DNA from 3 places in the Limnohabitans sp. TEGF002 genome. Region 3 is predicted to be linked to each of the others. Evidence: predicted binding sites of a transcription regulator. Region 3 holds the regulator's gene; each other region holds the start of a gene.
The links. The regulator sigma-54, encoded in region 3, starts transcription at its own class of promoters, with help from an activator protein. The targets are predictions, from matches to a motif close to TGGCANGNAANCTGCTTT.

Region 1: ureA (urease subunit gamma) is a predicted target of sigma-54. The motif match lies at 4,710-4,727, and genes of this name have one in related genera.
Region 2: glnA (type I glutamate--ammonia ligase) is a predicted target of sigma-54. The motif match lies at 2,544-2,561, and genes of this name have one in related genera.

The regions. Positions count from the first base shown of each region.
Region 1 covers NZ_AP029224.1:2,633,644-2,640,281, reverse strand. The annotation lists gene ureG (urease accessory protein UreG) at 42-707, opposite strand; gene ACZ5SR_RS13125 (urease accessory protein UreF) at 704-1,393, opposite strand; gene ureE (urease accessory protein UreE) at 1,383-2,069, opposite strand; gene ureC (urease subunit alpha) at 2,085-3,803, opposite strand; gene ACZ5SR_RS13110 (urease subunit beta) at 3,805-4,134, opposite strand; gene ACZ5SR_RS13105 (hypothetical protein) at 4,142-4,306, opposite strand; gene ureA (urease subunit gamma) at 4,325-4,627, opposite strand; gene urtA (urea ABC transporter substrate-binding protein) at 4,844-6,121, shown strand; gene urtB (urea ABC transporter permease subunit UrtB) at 6,236-6,638, shown strand, end outside.
Region 2 covers NZ_AP029224.1:2,378,539-2,385,176, reverse strand. The annotation lists gene ACZ5SR_RS11845 (sterol desaturase family protein) at 1-494, shown strand, start outside; gene ACZ5SR_RS11840 (EI24 domain-containing protein) at 555-1,478, shown strand; gene ACZ5SR_RS11835 (competence/damage-inducible protein A) at 1,507-2,322, shown strand; gene glnA (type I glutamate--ammonia ligase) at 2,607-4,022, shown strand; gene ACZ5SR_RS11825 (hypothetical protein) at 4,029-4,613, shown strand; gene glnL (nitrogen regulation protein NR(II)) at 4,610-5,674, shown strand; gene ntrC (nitrogen regulation protein NR(I)) at 5,710-6,638, shown strand, end outside.
Region 3 covers NZ_AP029224.1:3,027,086-3,033,723, reverse strand. The annotation lists gene ACZ5SR_RS15210 (THUMP domain-containing class I SAM-dependent RNA methyltransferase) at 1-769, opposite strand, end outside; gene ACZ5SR_RS15205 (RNA polymerase factor sigma-54) at 780-2,321, opposite strand; gene lptB (LPS export ABC transporter ATP-binding protein) at 2,359-3,117, opposite strand; gene lptA (lipopolysaccharide transport periplasmic protein LptA) at 3,114-3,743, opposite strand; gene ACZ5SR_RS15190 (thiol:disulfide interchange protein DsbA/DsbL) at 3,898-4,572, opposite strand; gene ACZ5SR_RS15185 (SPOR domain-containing protein) at 4,601-5,251, opposite strand; gene argS (arginine--tRNA ligase) at 5,263-6,638, opposite strand, start outside.

The DNA.
Region 1 (6,638 bases), 390 kb from region 3:
CTGGATTTGGGGGCGCAAGCGCGTGGTGTGTCAAAAGCAATTCAGGCGCTGCCCAGCATGCCGCGCTTTTCGATGAAAGCCACCACCTCGGGCAGGCCGTCCAGCGTTTTCAGATTGGTCATCACCCAGGGGCGCGTCTCGGGGTTTGGGCGCATGCGGTTGGTGTCGTCGCGCATGACTTGCAGGTCTGCGCCCACATGCGGGGCCAGGTCGGTTTTGTTGATCACAAACAAATCGCTCTTGGTGATGCCGGGGCCGCCTTTGCGCGGGATCTTTTCGCCAGCGGCCACGTCGATCACATAAATGGTGAGGTCGGAGAGTTCGGGGCTGAAGGTGGCGGCCAGGTTGTCGCCGCCGCTCTCGATGAAGACCACGTCGGCATTGGGAAATTTTTCCAGCATGCGGTCAATGGCTTCGAGGTTGATGGATGCGTCTTCACGGATGGCGGTGTGGGGGCAGCCGCCTGTCTCCACACCCATGATGCGCTCGGCAGGCAGCGCGCCGCTCACCGTCAGCAGGCGCTGGTCTTCTTTGGTGTAAATGTCGTTGGTGATGGCGATCAGGTCCCAGCGCTCGCGCATGTTTTTGCAGAGCATTTCCAGCAGGGTGGTTTTGCCTGAGCCCACAGGCCCGCCGATGCCCACGCGCAGGGGCGGCAATTTTTTGGTGCGGTTCGGGATGTGGTGCAGTGCAGACGAGGTGTTCATGATCGGAAGATGCGGGAGTATTGGGTTTCGTGGCGAGACGACAAGATGGCCAACATGGGGCTGAAGGCCTGGCGGTCTTCGTCGTTCAGGTGCAAAGCGGTTTGCACCGCTTGTGGAATTTCACGGGCTAGCTGCGCCAGCATGCGCTGTCCGGCGCTTTGGCCCAGGGGCACGGCCTTGAGAGCGGCTTGGGTCATGTTTTCGGCCCAGCCAAAGGCGACCGCTTGAAGGGCTTGGTCCAGCGGGGCTTGCGCCAAAGACAAAGCCAGCGCCATGGCCAGCGGGTAAGTGGGGGGCAATTGGGCGCAGCATTGCAGTTGGGCGTCACTGGCTTGTTGCAGGTTGCGCAGCCAGTCGAGCAGGGAACGGCCCATTTGCTCGGCTTGCAAACGCATTTCGGCGGTTTCGCGGGTGGCCATCACCCAATCGTTCAGCGCTTGCAGGCGCTGGGTGTCCATGGCTTGCCAAGCCGGTATGGCTTGGGCCATCACCGCCATGTCGCCACGCGACTGTGTCAGGTGCAGCTGGTGCACCACCCAATCGGTGGCGCTGGCTTCGTTGTGCACCAGGCCTTGCTCGATGGCGGCTTCCAGACCTTCGGAATACGAGAAGCCACCGATCGGCAGCGCAGGCGATGCGAGCCAGATCAGTTGCAGCAGGCCTGTAGGCGCAGTGTCAGTGGTCATGACCGCAGCCGGGGCCGTGCACATGCGGTTCAGCAGGGGCAGAGCGGATCGGGATGGCGACGCGCTTGCCTGCTGGCGACTTGGCTGCAGGTGCCGCGTGTTCGTGCTGGCAATCGGGGCCGTGCACATGAGGCTCGGCTTGGGCTGCGTGCGCATGACCCGCATGGCCATGTTCATGACTGTGCCCATGTTCATGCCCATGCCCGTGTGAAGACGCGCCGTGGTCGCCATAAGCCCCGTTTTCGGGCTCGAACGGTTCAGACACCGCCACCACCGTCATGTGCATGGCGCGCAGCATGTCGGCCAGCACATGGTCGGGCTCGATCTTCAAGTGGTCGGGTTGCAGTTCGATCGGTACATGGCGGTTGCCCAGGTGGTAGGCGGCGCGGGTCAGGTCAAAGGGCGAGCCGTGCTCTGTGCAAGCGGTGATGCGCAGCACGTCTTGCGGCGCGGCTTGCACCCGCACCAGCGAGCCGTCTTCGGCCACCAGCACATCGCCGCCGCGCACCACGGCGCCACGGGGCAAAAACACGCCCAGCAATCTGCCTTGGCTGTCGGTGGCGTCAAAGCGGCTTTTTTGGCGGGTGTCCCAGTCAAGGGTGATGCTGGTGGCGCGTTGGATCAGCACGCGGGCCAGGCCACGGCCTTGTGGCATGAGTTTGGAGCATATGAGCAGAGCGGACATGGGCCTTTAGAACAAAAAGTAGCGTTGGGTCATGGGCAGGCTGGTGGCGGGTTCGCACACCAGCAACTGCCCGTCGGCACGCACCGCATAGGTTTGGGGGTCCACCTCCATGTGGGGCAGGTAGGCATTGTGGACCATGTGTTGCTTGCGCACGCCCCGGATGTTGTGCGCCACGGACAAAGGTTTTTGCAAGCCGAAACGCTCACCAATGCCCGCTTTCAATCCTGCGTTGGAAACGAAGGTCAGCGCACTGCGCGTGAGCGCGCCGCCAAAGCTGCCGAACATGGGGCGGTAGTGCACCGGCTGCGGCGTGGGGATGGACGCATTGGGGTCGCCCATGGCCGCCAGCGCGATGAAGCCGCCCTTGAGCACCAGCGATGGCTTGACGCCAAAAAAGGCGGGTTTCCAGATGACCAGGTCGGCCCACTTGCCCACTTCGATGCTGCCCACATCGTGGCTGATGCCGTGCGAAATCGCGGGGTTGATGGTGTATTTGGCGATGTAGCGCTTGACGCGGGCGTTGTCGTGGCGGTCGGTGTCGCCGGGCAGGCTGCCGCGCTGCTGCTTCATTTTGTGCGCCGTCTGCCAAGTGCGGATGATGACCTCGCCCACCCGGCCCATGGCTTGGCTGTCGCTGCTCATCATGCTGATGGCGCCCAGGTCGTGCAGGATGTCCTCGGCCGCAATGGTTTCCTTGCGGATGCGGCTTTCTGCAAAGGCCAGGTCTTCAGCGATGCTGGCATCCAAGTGGTGGCAGACCATCAGCATGTCCACATGCTCATCGAGCGTGTTGTGGGTGAAGGGCATGGTCGGGTTGGTCGAGCTGGGCAAAAAGTTCGCCTGGCCCACCACCTTCAGGATGTCGGGCGCATGTCCGCCCCCCGCGCCCTCGGTGTGAAAGGCGCACAGGCCGCGTCCTTTGGTGGCTTCGATGGTGTTTTCCACATAGCCCGACTCATTGAGCGTGTCCGAATGCAGGGCCACCTGGATGTCCGCTTCGTCGGCCACGTCCAGACAATTGCTGATGGCCGATGGGGTGCTGCCCCAGTCTTCATGCAGCTTCAGCCCGATCACGCCCGCGTTGATTTGCTCGTGCAAGGCGGCAGGCAAGCTGGCGTTGCCCTTGCCAAAAAAGCCCAGGTTCATCGGAAAGGCGTCGGCCGCTTGCAGCATGCGCTCGATGTTGAAGGGGCCGGGTGTGCAGGTGGTGGCAAAGGTGCCGGTGGCGGGGCCCGTGCCGCCACCCATCATGGTGGTCACGCCACTGGTCAGGGCCTCGTCAATTTGCTGGGGGCAGATGAAGTGGATGTGGCAGTCGATGCCGCCCGCGGTCACGATCAGGCCTTCGCAGCTGATGATCTCGGTGCCGGGGCCAATGACGATGTCCACCCCAGGCTGTGTGTCCGGGTTGCCCGCTTTACCGATGGCTGCGATGCGGTTGCCGCGCAAACCGATGTCGGCTTTGACGATGCCCCAGTGGTCGATGATGAGGGCGTTGGTGAGCACGCAATCCATCGCACCCTCGGCGTTGGTGCGTTGTGACTGTGCCATGCCATCGCGGATGGTTTTGCCACCACCGAATTTGACCTCTTCACCATAGCTGCCCGCCTGCAGCGTGAAATCTTTTTCCACCTCAATGACCAAGGCCGTGTCGGCCAAGCGCACGCGGTCGCCCACGGTGGGGCCAAAGGTTTCGGCATAAGCGCGTTTGTCGATGTGGGCCATGTCAGTTGCCTTGTGTTGTGCGCGCGTCGAGTGCGCCGTGGGTCAGACCCCGAAAGCCGTACACCACACGGTCGCCCGCATAGTCCACCAACTCCACCGTGCGTTGTTGGCCCGGCTCAAAGCGCACGGCCATGCCCGAAGCGATGTTCAGGCGCATGCCTTGTGCGGCAGCGCGGTCAAAGCGCAAGCCCGCGTTGGTCTCGGCAAAGTGGTAATGCGAGCCCACTTGAATGGGGCGGTCGCTGGCGTTTTGCACCACCAGCGTGCAGGTGCGGCGGCCCACGTTCAAGGCATGTTGGCCGGGGTCGATCAAAAATTCACCGGGGATCATGGGCAGCTCACTTTTTGCCAAAGTACACAGCGACGGCCACCAAGGCGGCAGCGATCACAAAACCGAGCGCATCGCTCGCGTGCCAATGGGTGCTGCCACCCAAGCCGTGGCCATCGTGCGCGAGGGCTGCAGTACCGATGGCAGAGACGAGCATCAAACTGATTTTTTTCATGAGTTTCTCCTGTCTGGGTCAGACGATGGGTTGGTGCACGGTCACCAATTTGGTGCCATCGGGGAATGTGGCTTCGACCTGGATGTCCGGGATCATTTCGGCGATCCCGTCCATCACGTCGGCACGCGTCAAGACGGTGCGCCCTTCGCTCATCAGTTGCGCCACGGTCTTCCCATCCCGTGCGCCTTCCATGACCGCAGCGCTGATCAGCGCGATGGCTTCGGGGTAGTTGAGCTTGAGACCACGGGCTTTGCGGCGTTCGGCCAAAAGGCCTGCTGTGAAGATCAGCAGCTTGTCTTTTTCGCGGGGGGTGAGTTCCATATTGGTGCGTGGTGAGTGGTTTGGTGCATCAGATGCCACAACACAAGCAAAGAGCGTGCCTTTATAGGGGGTCTCGCTTTTCTATGGAAAACCCATGCCAACACTTGGTGCATCCGACATGGTTTTGAGCTGGCACGGTGATTGCTGATGGTGTTGCAGCGCAGCAAATCTGCGCGTGTTTGAACAACCTACCTTCCTGATTGGAGTGATCTCATGATGAACCGCCGTGGCAACCTCAAAGCCCTTGCGACCGCAGCCGCCCTCGTGGCTGGCAGCCTGAGCTTTGCAACCCAAGCCCAAGCGCAAGCGGGCAACACCATCAAAGTGGGCGTGCTGCACAGCTTGTCCGGCACCATGGCGATTTCCGAGACGGTGCTCAAAGACACCGTGCTCATGGCCATCGACGAAATCAACGCCAAGGGCGGCGTGCTCGGCAAAAAGCTCGAGCCCGTGATCGTGGACCCGGCCTCCAACTGGCCTTTGTTCGCAGAAAAAACCAAGCAGCTGCTCGGCCAAGACAAAGTCTCGGTGATCTTCGGTTGCTGGACTTCGGTGTCGCGCAAATCGGTGTTGCCCGTCGTCGAAGAAATGAACGGCCTGCTGTTCTACCCCGTGCAATACGAAGGTGAAGAGCTGTCCAAAAATGTGTTCTACACCGGCGCTGCACCCAACCAGCAGGCCATCCCTGCTGTGGATTACCTGATGAGCAAAGAAGGCGGCAGCGCCAAGCGTTGGGTCTTGCTGGGCACCGACTACGTGTATCCCCGTACCACCAACAAAATTCTGCGCGCTTACCTGAAAAGCAAAGGCGTGGCTGACAAAGACATCGACGAAAAGTACACCCCGTTTGGTCACAGCGATTACCAAACCATCGTGGCCGATGTGAAGAAATTTTCTGCCGGTGGCAAGACCGCTGTGGTGTCCACCATCAACGGTGACTCCAACGTGCCTTTCTACAAAGAACTGGGCAATGCGGGTTTGAAGGCCAAAGACGTGCCTGTGGTGGCTTTCTCGGTGGGTGAAGAAGAACTGCGCGGCGTCGACACCAAGCCTTTGGTCGGTCACCTGGCCGCATGGAACTACTTCATGTCCATCAAGAACCCCGCCAACGACGAGTTCACCAAAAAGTGGGCGGCCTATGCCAAGGCCAAGAACATCGCTGGTCACAAAGACAAGCCTCTGACCAACGACCCGATGGAAGCGACTTACATCGGCATCAACATGTGGAAGCAAGCGGTTGAAAAAGCCAAGACCACCGACACCGACAAAGTGATTGCAGCCATGGCGGGCCAGACTTTCAAGGCACCGAGCGGCATCACCAGCAAGATGGATGAGAAAAACCACCACCTGCACAAGTCGGTGTTCATTGGCGAGATCAAGGCCGACGGCCAGTTCAACGTGGTCTGGAAAACACCCGGCCCCGTCAAGGCCAAGCCTTGGAGCCCCTACATCCCTGGCAACGACGTCAAGCCTGACGAGCCAGTCAAGAAGTGATGGTTTGAAAGTGTGAATGCTTGTCGCAGCTGAAGCGCCGACCTGCCTGGTCATCAGGCAGGTCGGCGGCTTGAGCCCCGACATGGTCGGTGGCCAGACCCGAAAGTGAGCAAGATGAAACGATGGATGTTGAAAGCGGCGTGGATGGCCAGCGCCATGTGGGGCCTGTCGGCCGCGCAAGCCCTGACGATGGACGAAGCCAGAAGGATGGCCGTGGGCGAGAGCGATGCCCGCGTAGAGGCCATCTCCAAAGCGGTGGCTCAAGGCAGTGAAAAAACCGCCGCCTATCTGCAAGCACTGGCCGATGACGTGGTCAAAATGGTGGGCGATCAGGTGGTCGTGGTGCGCGATGGGCAAGGCCTGGATCCCGTGTCCGGACAAGCGGTTGCTGTGCCGCCAGACGCCGAAGATGTGATGCTGAACAACCGCCTGCGGGGCGAAATCGACACGGCCCTGGCGGCTTTGAAGTTGTTCAGCCCCGATGTGAAGCTGCGCAGGCAAGCTGCTTTGTCGCTGC
Region 2 (6,638 bases), 650 kb from region 3:
CCTGGTGGGCCTTGCATGCCTTGCACCATTCACAGCGGCAGATGACCATGTGGAGTGACAACCGCAACCATTTGCTGGACGACATGCTCACCAGCCTGATCTTGTCGGCCGTGGCCGTGCTGATTGGGGTGGGGCCGGGGCAGTTTGTGGCGCTGGTGGCGATCAGCCAGCTGAGCGAAAACTTCCAGCATGCCAATGTGCGCATCTGGTTTGGTCGCGTGGGTGAGCGCCTGTGGGTCAGCCCCCGTTTTCACCGCAGGCACCACAGCATTGGCATTGGCCACGAGTCCCAATCGCAGGGCCGCACCGTGCTGGGCGGCTGCAACTTCGGGGTGTTGTTGCCTTGGTGGGACATGTTGTTTGGCACCGCCGACTTTCAGCTGCGTTACGACCCGACAGGTGTGCGCGACCAGGTGGAGCAGGGCCGCGACTACGGCGCAAGCTTTTGGGCCCAACAGCGGCAGGGCTTGGGGCGGCTGCTGGGCCGCAGCTGAGTCTGCGCACCTGGCCTTGGCCTGGCGGTGTTGCCGCATTCAACTGTTAAGCTTTGATCCATGAAACTCTTGATCGATTCCTTTTGGCGCGCGGCGATGTATTGCCTGTACCCCCGGGTGATCGGCTTGTCGTTTTTACCGCTGGTGCTGATCGTGGCCCTGTCCTGGTTGTTGGGTTATCTGTATTGGGACATCGCCGTTTCCTGGGTGCGGGCTTGGCTGGACGCCTCCAGCTGGCTGACTGTCGTTTGGCGCTGGCTCGAAGGCATCGGCTTGCCTGACCTGAAAACGGTGGTCGCGCCTTTGCTCGTGATTTTCTCGGTCACCCCTTTGGTGGTGGTGGCGTCCTTGTTGGCGGTTTCGTTCTTGATGACGCCTTCGCTGACCCGTCTGGTGGCCGATCGGCGCTTCGCAGGCTTGCAGCGCAAGCAAGGTGGCAGCCTGACGCGGAGCCTGTGGTGGACTTTTTTATCCTTGCTGCTGGCGCTGGGCGCCTTGTTGCTGACCTTGCCCATGTGGCTGGTGCCGCCCTTGGCCATGGTGCTGCCCGCACTGATTTGGGGGTGGCTCACCTACCGCGTCATGGCCTTTGATGTGTTGGCCGAGTTCGCCAGCGCCGAAGAGCGCCACAGTCTTATGGCCCGCCACCGCATGAGCTTTTTGAGCATGGGCGTGGTCACGGGTCTCATGGGCGCTGCACCCAGCCTGGTGTGGGCCTCTGGTGCCGTGTTTGCCGCCGCCTTTGTGATTTTGGTGCCCGTGGCCATCTGGATTTACACCCTGGTATTTGCGTTTTCTTCGCTGTGGTTTGCCCACTTTGCGCTGGCGGCTTTGCAGGCACTGCGCCATGAACCGCATCGCGCAACCGTCGATGATGTCCAGCCCTCTGTGCCTGCTTCTCCCCATGCCATGGCCCGGCTGAGCGCAGGCCCTGAAGACAAAGCCGACAGCGTCACCGATGTCGAGCCGCGCTCCAGCCATTGAACCCCATTCCTTTTCCTTCTTGACCACCATGACCCCCACCTTTGGCCTGATCATCATTGGCGACGAAATCATGTCCGGCAAACGCCAGGACAAGCACATGCCCAAAGTCATCGAATTGATGAACGAGCGCGGCCTGAATCTGGGCTGGGCCGAGTACGTGGGCGATTCGCCCGAGCGCATCACCGCCACGTTGAAGCGCGCTTTCGCCTCGGCCGACGTGGTGTTCAGCTGCGGCGGCATTGGGGCCACACCAGACGACCACACCCGCCAATGTGCGGGCAAAGCGCTGGGTGTGCCGCTGGCCTTGCACCCCGAAGCCAAGCGCTTGATTCAAGAGCGCATGCAGGACACCGCCAAAGAGCAGGGCGTGGCTTACGAGCCGGAGCGTCCGGACAACGTCCACCGCCTGAACATGGGCGTGTTCCCCGAAGGGTCGGCCATCATCTGCAACCCGTACAACAAGATTCCCGGCTTCAGCTGCACAGGCCCGGGGGGCGGCACGGTGCACTTTGTGCCTGGCTTCCCAGTCATGGCTTGGCCGATGATCGAATCGGTGCTGGACAGCCACTACAGCGCCCATTTCCGGCGCAACGCGTACATCGAAAAGTCGGTGATCGTTCTCGGTGCGATGGAAGCCACCCTGACCCCCTTGATGGAATCCATCGAAGCCGCGCACCCTGGCGTCAAGGTGTTCAGTTTGCCCAGCGTCGACCATCCGCAGTGGGGCCGACACATTGAGCTGGGCGTCAAAGGCGAACCGTCAGATGCCGAAAAGGCCTACCTGGACCTGCGACAGGGCCTGACCGCCTTTCCATTGGAATACGGCCCCGAATTGGTGCGTTGATTGAATATTCACTTTTATGGTGCAAATTGCACCATAAAAGTGCATTTGACGCCTGCTGAAGTCAGTTCGGACGCGGCGCTCTGGGCTTGAAAGGCGGTTTGTGGCCGTGTTGCAAGGCGCCCAAGCCCGTCGGTCGCTCTTTTTTATCCGGCGCAAATGCCGAATCGGTCACCCACAAGGCACAATCTAGGGTTGTTCGTGAGCGGTTTTTGGCCTCGAGTTGGCACAGAAACTGCAAGACCTGTGAGCAAGCTTTTTAACCCCTTTCCATTCAGGAGAATTTGATGGCCAAGACCGTCGCAGACGTGATGAAGATGGTGAAAGAGAACGAAGTCAAGTTCGTTGACTTCCGTTTCACCGATACCCGTGGCAAATGGCAGCACATCACTGCGCCCGTGTCGCAGTTTGACGAAAGCAAGTTCGAAGACGGTCAAGCGTTTGACGGTTCTTCCATTGCTGGCTGGAAAGGCATTGAAGCTTCGGACATGTTGTTGATCCCCGATGCCAACAGCGCCATCATCGACCCCTTCTTCGAAGAAGTCACACTGGTTCTGATCTGCGACGTGATCGAGCCCACAGACGGCAAGGCCTACGAGCGTGACCCACGTTCGATCGCCAAGCGCGCTGAGACTTACCTCAAGCAATCGGGCCTGGGCGACACCGCCTACTTCGGTCCCGAGCCAGAATTCTTCTTGTTCGACGAAGTGCGTTGGAGCACCGAGCCAAACAACACTTTCTACGCCATCGACGAAGCTGAAGCCCCATGGAACAGCGGCACCAAGATGGACGGCGGCAACAAAGGCCACCGTAACCGCGTCAAGGGTGGCTACTTCCCAGTGCCTCCAGTCGACAGCACACACGACATGCGCAGCGAAATGTCGCTGATCCTCGAATCCGTGGGCATCCCGGTCGAAGTGCACCACCACGAAGTGGCGGGCGCTGGTCAGTGCGAAATCGGCACCAAGTTCTCCACATTGGTTGAGCGCGCTGACTGGACACTGCTGCAAAAGTACGTGATCCACAACGTGGCCAACGCTTACGGCAAAACCGCTACTTTCATGCCCAAGCCTTACGCTGGCGACAACGGTTCCGGCATGCACGTTCACCAGTCCATCTGGAAAGACGGCAAGAACCTGTTTGCAGGCAATGGCTACGCTGGTTTGTCTGAATTCGCTTTGTTCTACATCGGCGGCATCATCAAGCACGCCCGTGCCCTGAACGCGATCACCAACCCCGGCACCAACAGCTACAAGCGTTTGGTTCCTCACTACGAAGCCCCGGTCAAGTTGGCCTACTCGGCCAAGAACCGCTCCGCTTCGATCCGTATCCCCAACGTCGCCAGCGACAAGGGCCGCCGCGTGGAAGCCCGCTTCCCCGATCCATTGTGCAACCCTTACCTGGGCTTCGCAGCCTTGTTGATGGCGGGCTTGGACGGTATCGAAAACAAGATCCACCCCGGCGAAGCAGCAACCAAAGACCTGTACCACCTGCCTCCAGAAGAAGACAAGTTGGTCCCCACCGTTTGCTCCAGCTTGGACCAAGCTTTGGACGCACTGAACGCCGACCGCGCTTTCTTGACCAAGGGTGGCGTGTTCACCGACTCGTGGATCGACGCTTACATCGAATTGAAGATGCAAGAAGTCAACCGCAGCCGCGTCGAAGTGTCGCCTGTCGAATACGACATGTACTACTCGCTGTAAGCGGACATGTACGGCATTGCACCTCCCCGTGCAATCACCATCAAGGACGGCCTCGGCCGTCCTTTTTTTGTGCGTTTTTTGCAGCAGCTTGCGCTGCTGTGCGTTGGCGTCTGGTGTGTGAGCGGACTGGCCCAAGAGGTCATTTACCGCTGCGGGCAGGAATACACCAATGCGCCCAAAGACCTGTCTCGGTGCGAGCGGCTGCCTGAGCAGGCCGTCACGGTCATCACCGGCTTGCGCACCCAGCCTGCGCCAGTGGCGGCGACACCTGCTGACCCGATGCCTGATGAGGCGCGCACCAAAGCGGAGCCCTCACGCACGGTAAGCGACCGCCAGAGCGAGCGGGATGTGCAGGCGCGCACCATTCTGGCCCAAGAGCTTGAGCGTGTGCAAAAACAGCACCAAGGCTTGCTGCTCACCTACAACCAAGGCGCTCCACTCAAGTCGGCGGGTGAACAGTCCTCGCCCCGCCAATACCAAGAACGCGTGGCCACGCTCAAAGCTGCCATTGACCGAGCCGAGCGCGACATCGACAGCCTGCAACGCGAGCTGGCGCGACGCCCTGTGGCCTTGAAAGCCGCCAAGCCATGAGCACACCTGTTTCAAGATTCCAGGCCTTTGATTTGTTGGCCACGCCTGTGGCTGTCATGCAAGGTCAAGGTCGGGTGCGGTTTGTCAATGCGGCACTGGAAGACGCTTTGGGCCTTTCCCGTCGCACGCTGTACGACACGCATTTGCCCGACTATTTTGTGGACCCACAGCCCTTGATCATGGCCTTGGCCGGAGCCCAGTCCAACGAGTTTGCTGCGCTTCGCTACGAAGCCCAACTGCGCCGCCTGCACCACGAGGACTCATTGCCCGTGCATGTGATCGTGGCCCCCTCAGACCAGCCCGATGAGGTCATCGTGGAGCTGCTGCCCGTGGAGCAGCAAACCCGTCAAGAGCGCGAAGACCGTCTGTCGGAGCAAGCCCAAGCCAACAAAGAGCTGATCCGCAATCTGGCGCACGAGATCAAGAACCCGCTGGGCGGCATTCGCGGGTCGGCTCAGCTGCTTGAGATGGAGCTGAACGACAAAGAGCTGACCGAATACACCCAAGTCATCATCCACGAGGCCGATCGGCTGCAGACGCTGGTGGACCGTTTGCTGGCCCCACACCGCAGGCCGCATGTGGTCAGTGATGTGAACATCCACGAAGTGTGCGAGCGCGTGCGGGCCCTGATCCTGGCCGAGTTCCCCAAGGGGCTCAAGGTGGTGCGCGACTACGACATCTCGATCCCCGAGTTCCGTGGCGACCGCGAGCAACTCATCCAGGCGGTGCTCAACATCTCACACAACGCGGCGCAGGCCTTGCAAGAACGCATCCTTCAAGGCGATGCGCAGATCACTTTCAAGAGCCGGATCTTGAGGCAAGTCACGTTTGGCAAGCAGCGGTATCGCTTGGCATTGGAATTGCATGTGATGGACAACGGGCCTGGTGTTCCAGACTCGATCAAGGACCGCATTTTCTTCCCGTTGATTTCGGGGCGCGAAGGCGGTTCGGGCCTGGGGCTGACATTGGCGCAAACCTTTGTGCAACAGCACCACGGCATGATCGAATGTGACAGTGAGCCCGGTCGTACGGACTTCAAGATTTTGATTCCGTTGCCTTAATGCACACAAGAGTGCCCACAGAAAGCGTCAAGTTGATGAAGCCGATCTGGATCGTAGACGATGACCAATCCATCCGCTTTGTGCTCGAAAAAGCACTCTTGCGCGAAGGACTGCCCACCCGCAGCTTCACCAACCCACGCGAGGTTTTGAAGGCGCTGGAGGCCGAGGGCGAGAGTGATGGCCCGCAAGTGCTGGTCAGCGACATCCGCATGCCCGGCGGCTCCGGCCTGGATTTGCTGGCCGCCATCAAGCAGCGCATGCCCGGCTTGCCCGTCATCATCATGACGGCGTTCTCTGACCTAGACAGCGCGGTGTCGGCGTTCTCCAGTGGCGCTTTTGAGTACCTGCCCAAGCCTTTTGACTTGCCCAAAGCAGTGGAGCTGATCCGCCGTGCCGTGGGCGAGAGCCAGCGCGAGGACGTGGCCGAAGAAAAAATGGCCGACGCCCCCGAAATGCTGGGCCAAGCGCCCGCCATGCAAGACGTGTTTCGCGGCATCGGCCGTTTGGCGCAAAGCCATGTCACGGTGCTGATCACGGGCGAGTCGGGTTCGGGCAAAGAGCTGGTGGCGCACGCGCTGCACAAACACTCGCCACGCGCCAACCAGCCCTTTGTGGCCATCAACACTGCAGCCATTCCCAAAGACTTGCTGGAGAGTGAATTGTTTGGCCACGAGCGTGGTGCCTTCACGGGCGCACAAGCCTCACGCCGAGGCCGCTTTGAGCAGGCCGATGGCGGCACGCTGTTTCTGGATGAAATCGGCGACATGCCGTTTGACCTGCAGACCCGCTTGCTGCGCGTGCTGTCTGACGGCAACTTCTACCGCGTGGGCGGGCACAGCGCCGTCAAAGCCAATGTGCGCGTGATCGCAGCCACCCACCAAGACTTGGAGCAGTGCGTCAAGGAAGGCGTGTTCCGCGAAGACCTTTACCACCGCCTGAATGTGATCCGCCTGCGTTTGCCCGC
Region 3 (6,638 bases):
GCGCGGTGGGTTCGTGTTCGTTATCGCGTGCTTCTTCGATCAGGCCTTGCCAGACGTGGTTTTGGAAGGGCAGCAATTTCTCAAAGCCAAACCGCCGCTGCAAACCGGGGGCGATGCCACAAGCGATTTGCGCCGCTTCGATCGGGATGGTGCCGCTGCCGCAGCAGGGGTCGTACAGGGGGACTGTGGCGTCCCAGCCACTGGCCGCGATCATGGCGGCAGCCAATGTTTCCTTCAAAGGCGCGTCGCCTTTGTCGGTACGCCAGCCGCGCTTGAACAAAGGTTCGCCCGAGGTGTCGATGTAGAGCGTGGCCGTTTCGGGCGTCAGGTGTGCGTAGATGCGCACGTCGGGCCAGCTGGTGTCGACGCTGGGGCGCTCACCGCGTTTGGCGCGAAAGCGGTCGGCCACCGCGTCTTTGATCTTGAGGGCCGCAAAGTTCAGGCTGGTCAGCGGGCTGTGCTGCGCCGTGATGTCGATCTTGAAAGTTTGCTTGGGGGTGAACCAGATTTCCCAAGCCACGTCGCTGGCCGCGTTGTAGAGGTCGTTTTCGTTGCGGTAGTCGGTGACCGACAGTTGCACCAGCACACGCTGCGTCAGGCGGCTGTGCAGGTTGATGCGCATGGCATCGCGCCAGGAGGCGCGGGCCATCACACCACCGCGTCCGGTCAGCAGGTCGTGGCCCGTCAGGCCGGTGATGGCGTGCACCTCGTCGGCCAAAAAGCCTTCAACGCCCGCGGCGCAAGGCATGAACAGGTTCAATGAATTCACTCAAATACTCTCAAAGGGTTTTGCGCAGGTTCGCAGGCGCGATCTTCAGGGCTTCACGGTACTTGGCCACCGTGCGACGTGCGCAGTCGATGCCTTGTTCTTTCAGCATCTCGGAAATCTGGTTGTCTGACAGGGGCTTGGCGGGTTTTTCGGCCGCGACAAACTGCTTGATGAGCGCCCGCACGGCGGTGCTGGATGCCGCGCTGCCGCTGTCGGTGCCCAGGCCCGAGCCAAAGAAATACTTCAGCTCAAACGTGCCTTGCGGCGTGGACATGTACTTGGCCGTGGTCACACGGCTGATGGTGGACTCGTGCATGCCCAGCTCGTCGGCGATCTCGCGCAGCACCAGCGGGCGCATGGCCAGCTCGCCGTGCGTCAAGAAGTTCTTTTGCCGCTCCACAATGGCGGTGGACACGCGCAAGATGGTGTCAAAGCGCTGTTGGATGTTCTTGATGAACCAGCGTGCTTCTTGCAGGCGCTGCTGAAGACCCGCATGGTTGTCGCCCTTGCCGCCGCGCAAAGCGTTGGCATAGATGTCGTGTACGCGCAGCTTGGGCATGACATCGGGGTTGAGCTGGATGCGGAATTTGGGCGTGGCCGTCTTGCTGGTGTTGACCACCAACACATCGGGAATGATGATGTTTTGCTCGGCCTGCACAAAGGGGCGACCGGGTTTGGGCTCGAGCCGGGCGATGAAGGGGATCGCGCTTTTGACCACGGCTTCGCTCAGGCCGCAGGCCGCCGCCAAACGCTTGTAATCGCGCTTGGCCAACATTTCCAGTGGCTGCGCGCAAACGGCCAGCGCTGCTTGGGCCACTTCATCTTGAGGGTCGTCTTTGAGCCAGGCCTTGACTTGGATGCGCAGGCATTCGGCCAAGTCGCGCGCGCCCACGCCCACGGGTTCGAGCGACTGCAGCAAGCCCAGTGCCACGGTGAAACGGTGCACCAGCTCGTCGATCTGTTCGTAGTCGTCGCTGCCCGCCAAGCTGGCCGCCAACTCGGGCAGGGTGTCGGTCAGGTAGCCGTCGTCGTTGAGCGACTCGATCAGAAAGCGCAGTGCGGCGCGGTCCACTTCGGACAGGCGCAGCGACAAGGCCTGGCGGTGCAAAAAGTCGGTCAGGGACCCGCTGCTGCGGGCCAGGTCAATCGCGTCGGCGGTTTCCTCGCCGTTGTTTTGTCGTGGTGTGGCGTCGCCACCCCACTCGCTGTCGTCGGGGCGCATGTCCACGCTGCCGTCGCCGTCCCAGCTCTCGGCCACATCGGTCACGGCTTCGTCGCGGGTTTCGCTGGCGCTGTCGTCGCTGCTGCTGGCTGTGCTGGCGCTTTCACTCACCCGGTCTCCCAAGCTGACGTGGGTGTCGGCCTGGTCCAGGCCAAAGGCTTCGGCCGTGGCTTCTTCTTCGGCGCGCTCCAGAAACGGGTTGTCGTCCAGCATTTGGTCGACCTCTTGCGACAGCTCCAGCGTAGACAGCTGCAGCAGGCGGATCGATTGTTGCAACTGGGGCGTGAGCGCCAGGTGCTGGGACATGCGAAGCGACAGGCCGGGTTTCATGGCTGTGCGCTCTGGTTGTGGACGCGTGGGGTGTTCATCACATCCTGAAGTGTTCGCCCAGGTACACCCGGCGCACATCGGCGTTGGTCACGATCTCGTCGGGCGTGCCCTCAGCCAGCACGCGACCTTCGCTGATGATGTAGGCGTGGTCGCAAATGCCCAGGGTTTCGCGCACGTTGTGGTCGGTGATGAGCACGCCAATGCCACGCTGTTTGAGGAAGGCAATGATGCGCTGAATCTCGATCACGGCAATCGGGTCGATACCGGCAAAGGGTTCGTCCAACAAAATGAAGCGCGGGTTGGTGGCCAAGGCGCGGGCAATCTCCACGCGGCGGCGTTCACCACCCGACAGCGCCACCGCAGGCGAGTCCCGCAGGTGGTCGACACGCAAATCGCCCAGCAATTCGGTCAGGTGTTTTTCGATGTCGGCAGACGACAAGCCTTGGCCCTGGTCGTTGGTTTGCAGCTCCAAAATGGCGCGCACGTTCTCGGCCACCGTCAGCTTGCGAAAGATGGAGGCTTCTTGTGGCAGGTATGACAAGCCCATGCGCGAGCGCTTGTGGATGGGCATGCGTGTGACGTCTTCGCCGTCGATCAGGATCTGCCCGCCATCGGCCCGCACCAGGCCCACGATCATGTAAAACGAGGTGGTTTTGCCTGCGCCGTTGGGGCCGAGCAGACCAACGACTTCGCCTTTGTCCACTTGCACCGACACGTCATGCACCACTTTGCGGCTGCCATAGGCTTTTTGCAGGTGGTGGGCTTCCAGCCGACTGGTGACCACAGGCTCGCTCATGGCTTGGTGCCCTCACGGGTGCCAGGGCTGACCCGCAGTGCTGGGATGGGTGTTGACGGTGCAACTGGCGTGGCGGCTGGGTTGGTTTTTCTGGGCGTGAGCACTGCGCGCACACGTTGGTCGCGTGGGTCGGTGGCTTTGCCGCCAGCGGCGGGGCGGTCCACGGTCATCACTTCGGTGGTGTTGTTGAACACGATCTTCTGGCCGTTGATCTGATCGGCCAGCACCGTGCCACGCAAAATTCGCACCTCGGCCCGCTGGATCAAGGTGACCACATCGGCTTGGCTGTCGTAGATGGCCATTTCGCCTTCACCTTCGGTGAATTCGTCCACCCCTTCACGCTTTTGGCGGAAGAACACCCGCTCATTGGGGGCAGCCCAGACGTGTGCGATTTGTTGGCCTTCTTTGTCTTGTTGCACTTCCATGCGTGCGCCGCGCAGCACCATCGTGCCTTTGAAGGCCACCACTTGGCCCGTGAAGATGGTGAGCAATTTGCTCTCATCGTGGCGCATGGCGTCGGCCTCGATGAGCATGGGTTTGTCCCTGTCGGCTTTCTCTGCCCAAGCAGGCATGCTGAACAAGCTCAACCCTGAGGCGAGGAGGCCGATGATGCGGAGGGTTTTCATTTGGGGCATGAATCTTGCTGAGAACGGATTTTGATTGTAGGCGTAAGCCAGGGCGTATCGGCGTCGGGCGAGGGCTTGTGGCATAAAAAAACCCGCTCAGACCGGGGTCTGGCGGGCTGGTTCTACGGCAGGACCCCGTTGTGGGCCTGTGGCCTCAGCTTTGTTTTTTGGCTGGAGCCGTTTTGCCTGGGTTGTTGCGTGACTGGGCGACCAGGGATTCCGCGACTTTGAGGGCGCGGTCCATGCTGCCTGCCAAGGTGCCATCGATGTAGTAACGCCCAGCCACACCCAAGGAGGGTACGCCTTCGACCTTGAAATCGTTTTGAAGTTGCACCGCCCGCTTGAGCTTCGAGGCCACGCCAAAAGATTTGTAAACCTCGTTGAACTTGACTTTGTCCACGCCCTGCTTTTCTGCCCAGGCCAAAACGCTGGCGTCGGTGTTGAGCATCAACTTCTCGACATGGATCGCGGCAAACACCTTGGGGTGCAGCGTTTCCATCAAGTTCATGGTCTCAATCGTGAAATACAGGCGCTGCTGGGGGGCAAAGTCGTCACGGAAAGACACGGGCATTCGGCGCACCACAACGTCTTTCGGGGCAGTTTTGGCCCATTGGGCAAAGCTGGGCTCAAAAGCATTGCAGTGCGGGCAGCTGTACCAGAAGAACTCGATGACCTCGATCTTGCCTGCACCGGCTTCGGTGGCGATGGGGCGCTCCAGCGTCAAAAAGTCCTTGCCGGACTTGAACAGGGCGGCCTGAGCCCAGGCCACAGGGGCGCTCAGCCATGCGCTGGCAGTCAGCAAGGCAGAAGAGAAGAGGCGGCGTTTCATGGTCATGCTCCAAAAGAGGGGGGCGGGTTCAGCGTTGAACTCGCACCAAGGTGTTGTCGATGCCGCTGCCTTCCAGGCGCGTGCGGATGCGATCTGCGGCGGCTTTGTCTGGGAAAGGTCCTAAGCGTACGCGATACACCGTGCGTCCTGCTTGCTCGCGTTCAGAAACCTTGGCGTCCAGACCCATTAAGGCCAACTTGGCTTTTTGGGCGTCGGCATCGTTGCTGGTTCGGTAGGCACCTACCTGGATCACGTAGTCAAAGGGGTCGGCGGCATTGGCTGGCGCAGCGGGGGTGCTCAGCCCTGATTTGGACTTGGCCAAATCACCCAACGGATCGGCAGTGACGGCCGGGCGTGGTTCGGCTTTGGCTGCATCTGGGGCGCTTTTGCCCACAGTGCCAGGGGCCGTTTTATCGGCACCTGCGTCAGGCGTGGGGGCTGCGGGTGCGGCAGGTGCTTCAGCAGGTGGCTTGGGTTGGAACACGCTGTTCGGGTTCCAGTCCTTGTTCTTTTCAGTTTCCTGCACGTCCTGGTCGTTGGTGCGGGGCTGGTTCTTGTTGGAGAAAGGTGTGGGCACCTTGGTCACATAAATGGCCACGGCCAAGGCCACGCCCAGGCCCAACACCAAACCGATGATGAAGCCCAGAAAAGTACCGCCGCGTTGGCTGTGGAGTTGCATGATCCGTCCCTTTACATTTTTTGCGGTGCCGACACACCCAGCACTTTGAGGCCGTTGCGCAGCACTTGTGCGGTGGCAGCCACCAGGGCCAAGCGCGCTTTCTTGACCGCTTCGTCGTCCACCAAAATGCGCTCGGCATCGTAGTAGCTGTGGTACTGCGAGGCCAGGTCGCGCAAATAAAACGTCACGTCGTGTGGCGCAAAGTCGGTGGCGGCCGAGGTCAGCATCTCGGGGTATTTGGCCAGGGCCAACATCAGCGCATGGGCCTGTGGGCTTTGCAGCGGCGAGAGGTCGGCGTGGGTCAGGCTGGCGATGTCGCCGCCGTCTTTTTCTTTCCAAGCCGCCAGCACCGAGCAAATGCGGGCATGGGCGTATTGCACGTAGTACACCGGGTTGTCGTTGTTTTGCGCCAGCGCCAAGTCGATGTCGAAGATGTATTCGGTGTCGGGCTTGCGGCTGAGCAAAAAGAAACGCACCGCATCCTTGCTGGTCCACTCGATCAGATCGCGCAGCGTGACGTAGCTGCCTGCGCGTTTGGAGATCTTGACTTCTTCGCCGCCGCGCATCACGCGCACCATGGTGTGCAGCACGTAGTCGGGGTAGCCCTCGGGGATGCCCACGCCTGCGGCCTGCAGGCCTGCGCGCACGCGGGCGATGGTGCCGTGGTGGTCGGTGCCCTGAATGTTCACGACGCGTGAAAAGCCGCGTTCCCACTTGGCGATGTGGTAGGCCACATCGGGCACAAAGTAGGTGTAGGTGCCGTCGCCCTTGCGCATGACGCGGTCTTTGTCGTCACCGTAGTCGGTGGATTTCAGCCACAGCGCGCCGTCTTGCTCGTAGGTCTTGCCCGCGTCCTTGAGCTTTTGCACCGCCGCATCGACCTTGCCGCTGGTGTACAGGCTGGACTCGAGGTAGTAGTTGTCAAAGCGAACGTCAAAGGCTTTCAAGTCCAGGTCTTGTTCGCGGCGCAAATAGGCCACGGCGAACTCGCGCATGCCGTCCACGTCATTCACATCGCCGCTGGCTGTGCAGCTGCGGTCGTCGGACTGAACGGTTTTGCCCGCCAGAAAATCGTTGGCGATGTCCTGGATGTAGTCGCCGTTGTAGAACGCTTTGCTTTCGGGGTTGTCCGGGTCGGTGGGCCAAGAGGCATCACCGGGTTGGATGCCCTGCGCCCGCATGTGGGTGCTCTTGGCCAGCGTGCCGATCTGAACGCCCGCGTCGTTGTAATAAAACTCGCGGTAGACCTGCAGGCCTTGTGTGGCCAGCAAATTGCAAATCGCGTCGCCCAAAGCCGCTTGGCGGCCATGGCCCACATGCAGCGGACCCGTGGGGTTGGCCGAGACGAACTCAACGAGCACCTTGTTCGGCTGGGCGGCTTGCTCGC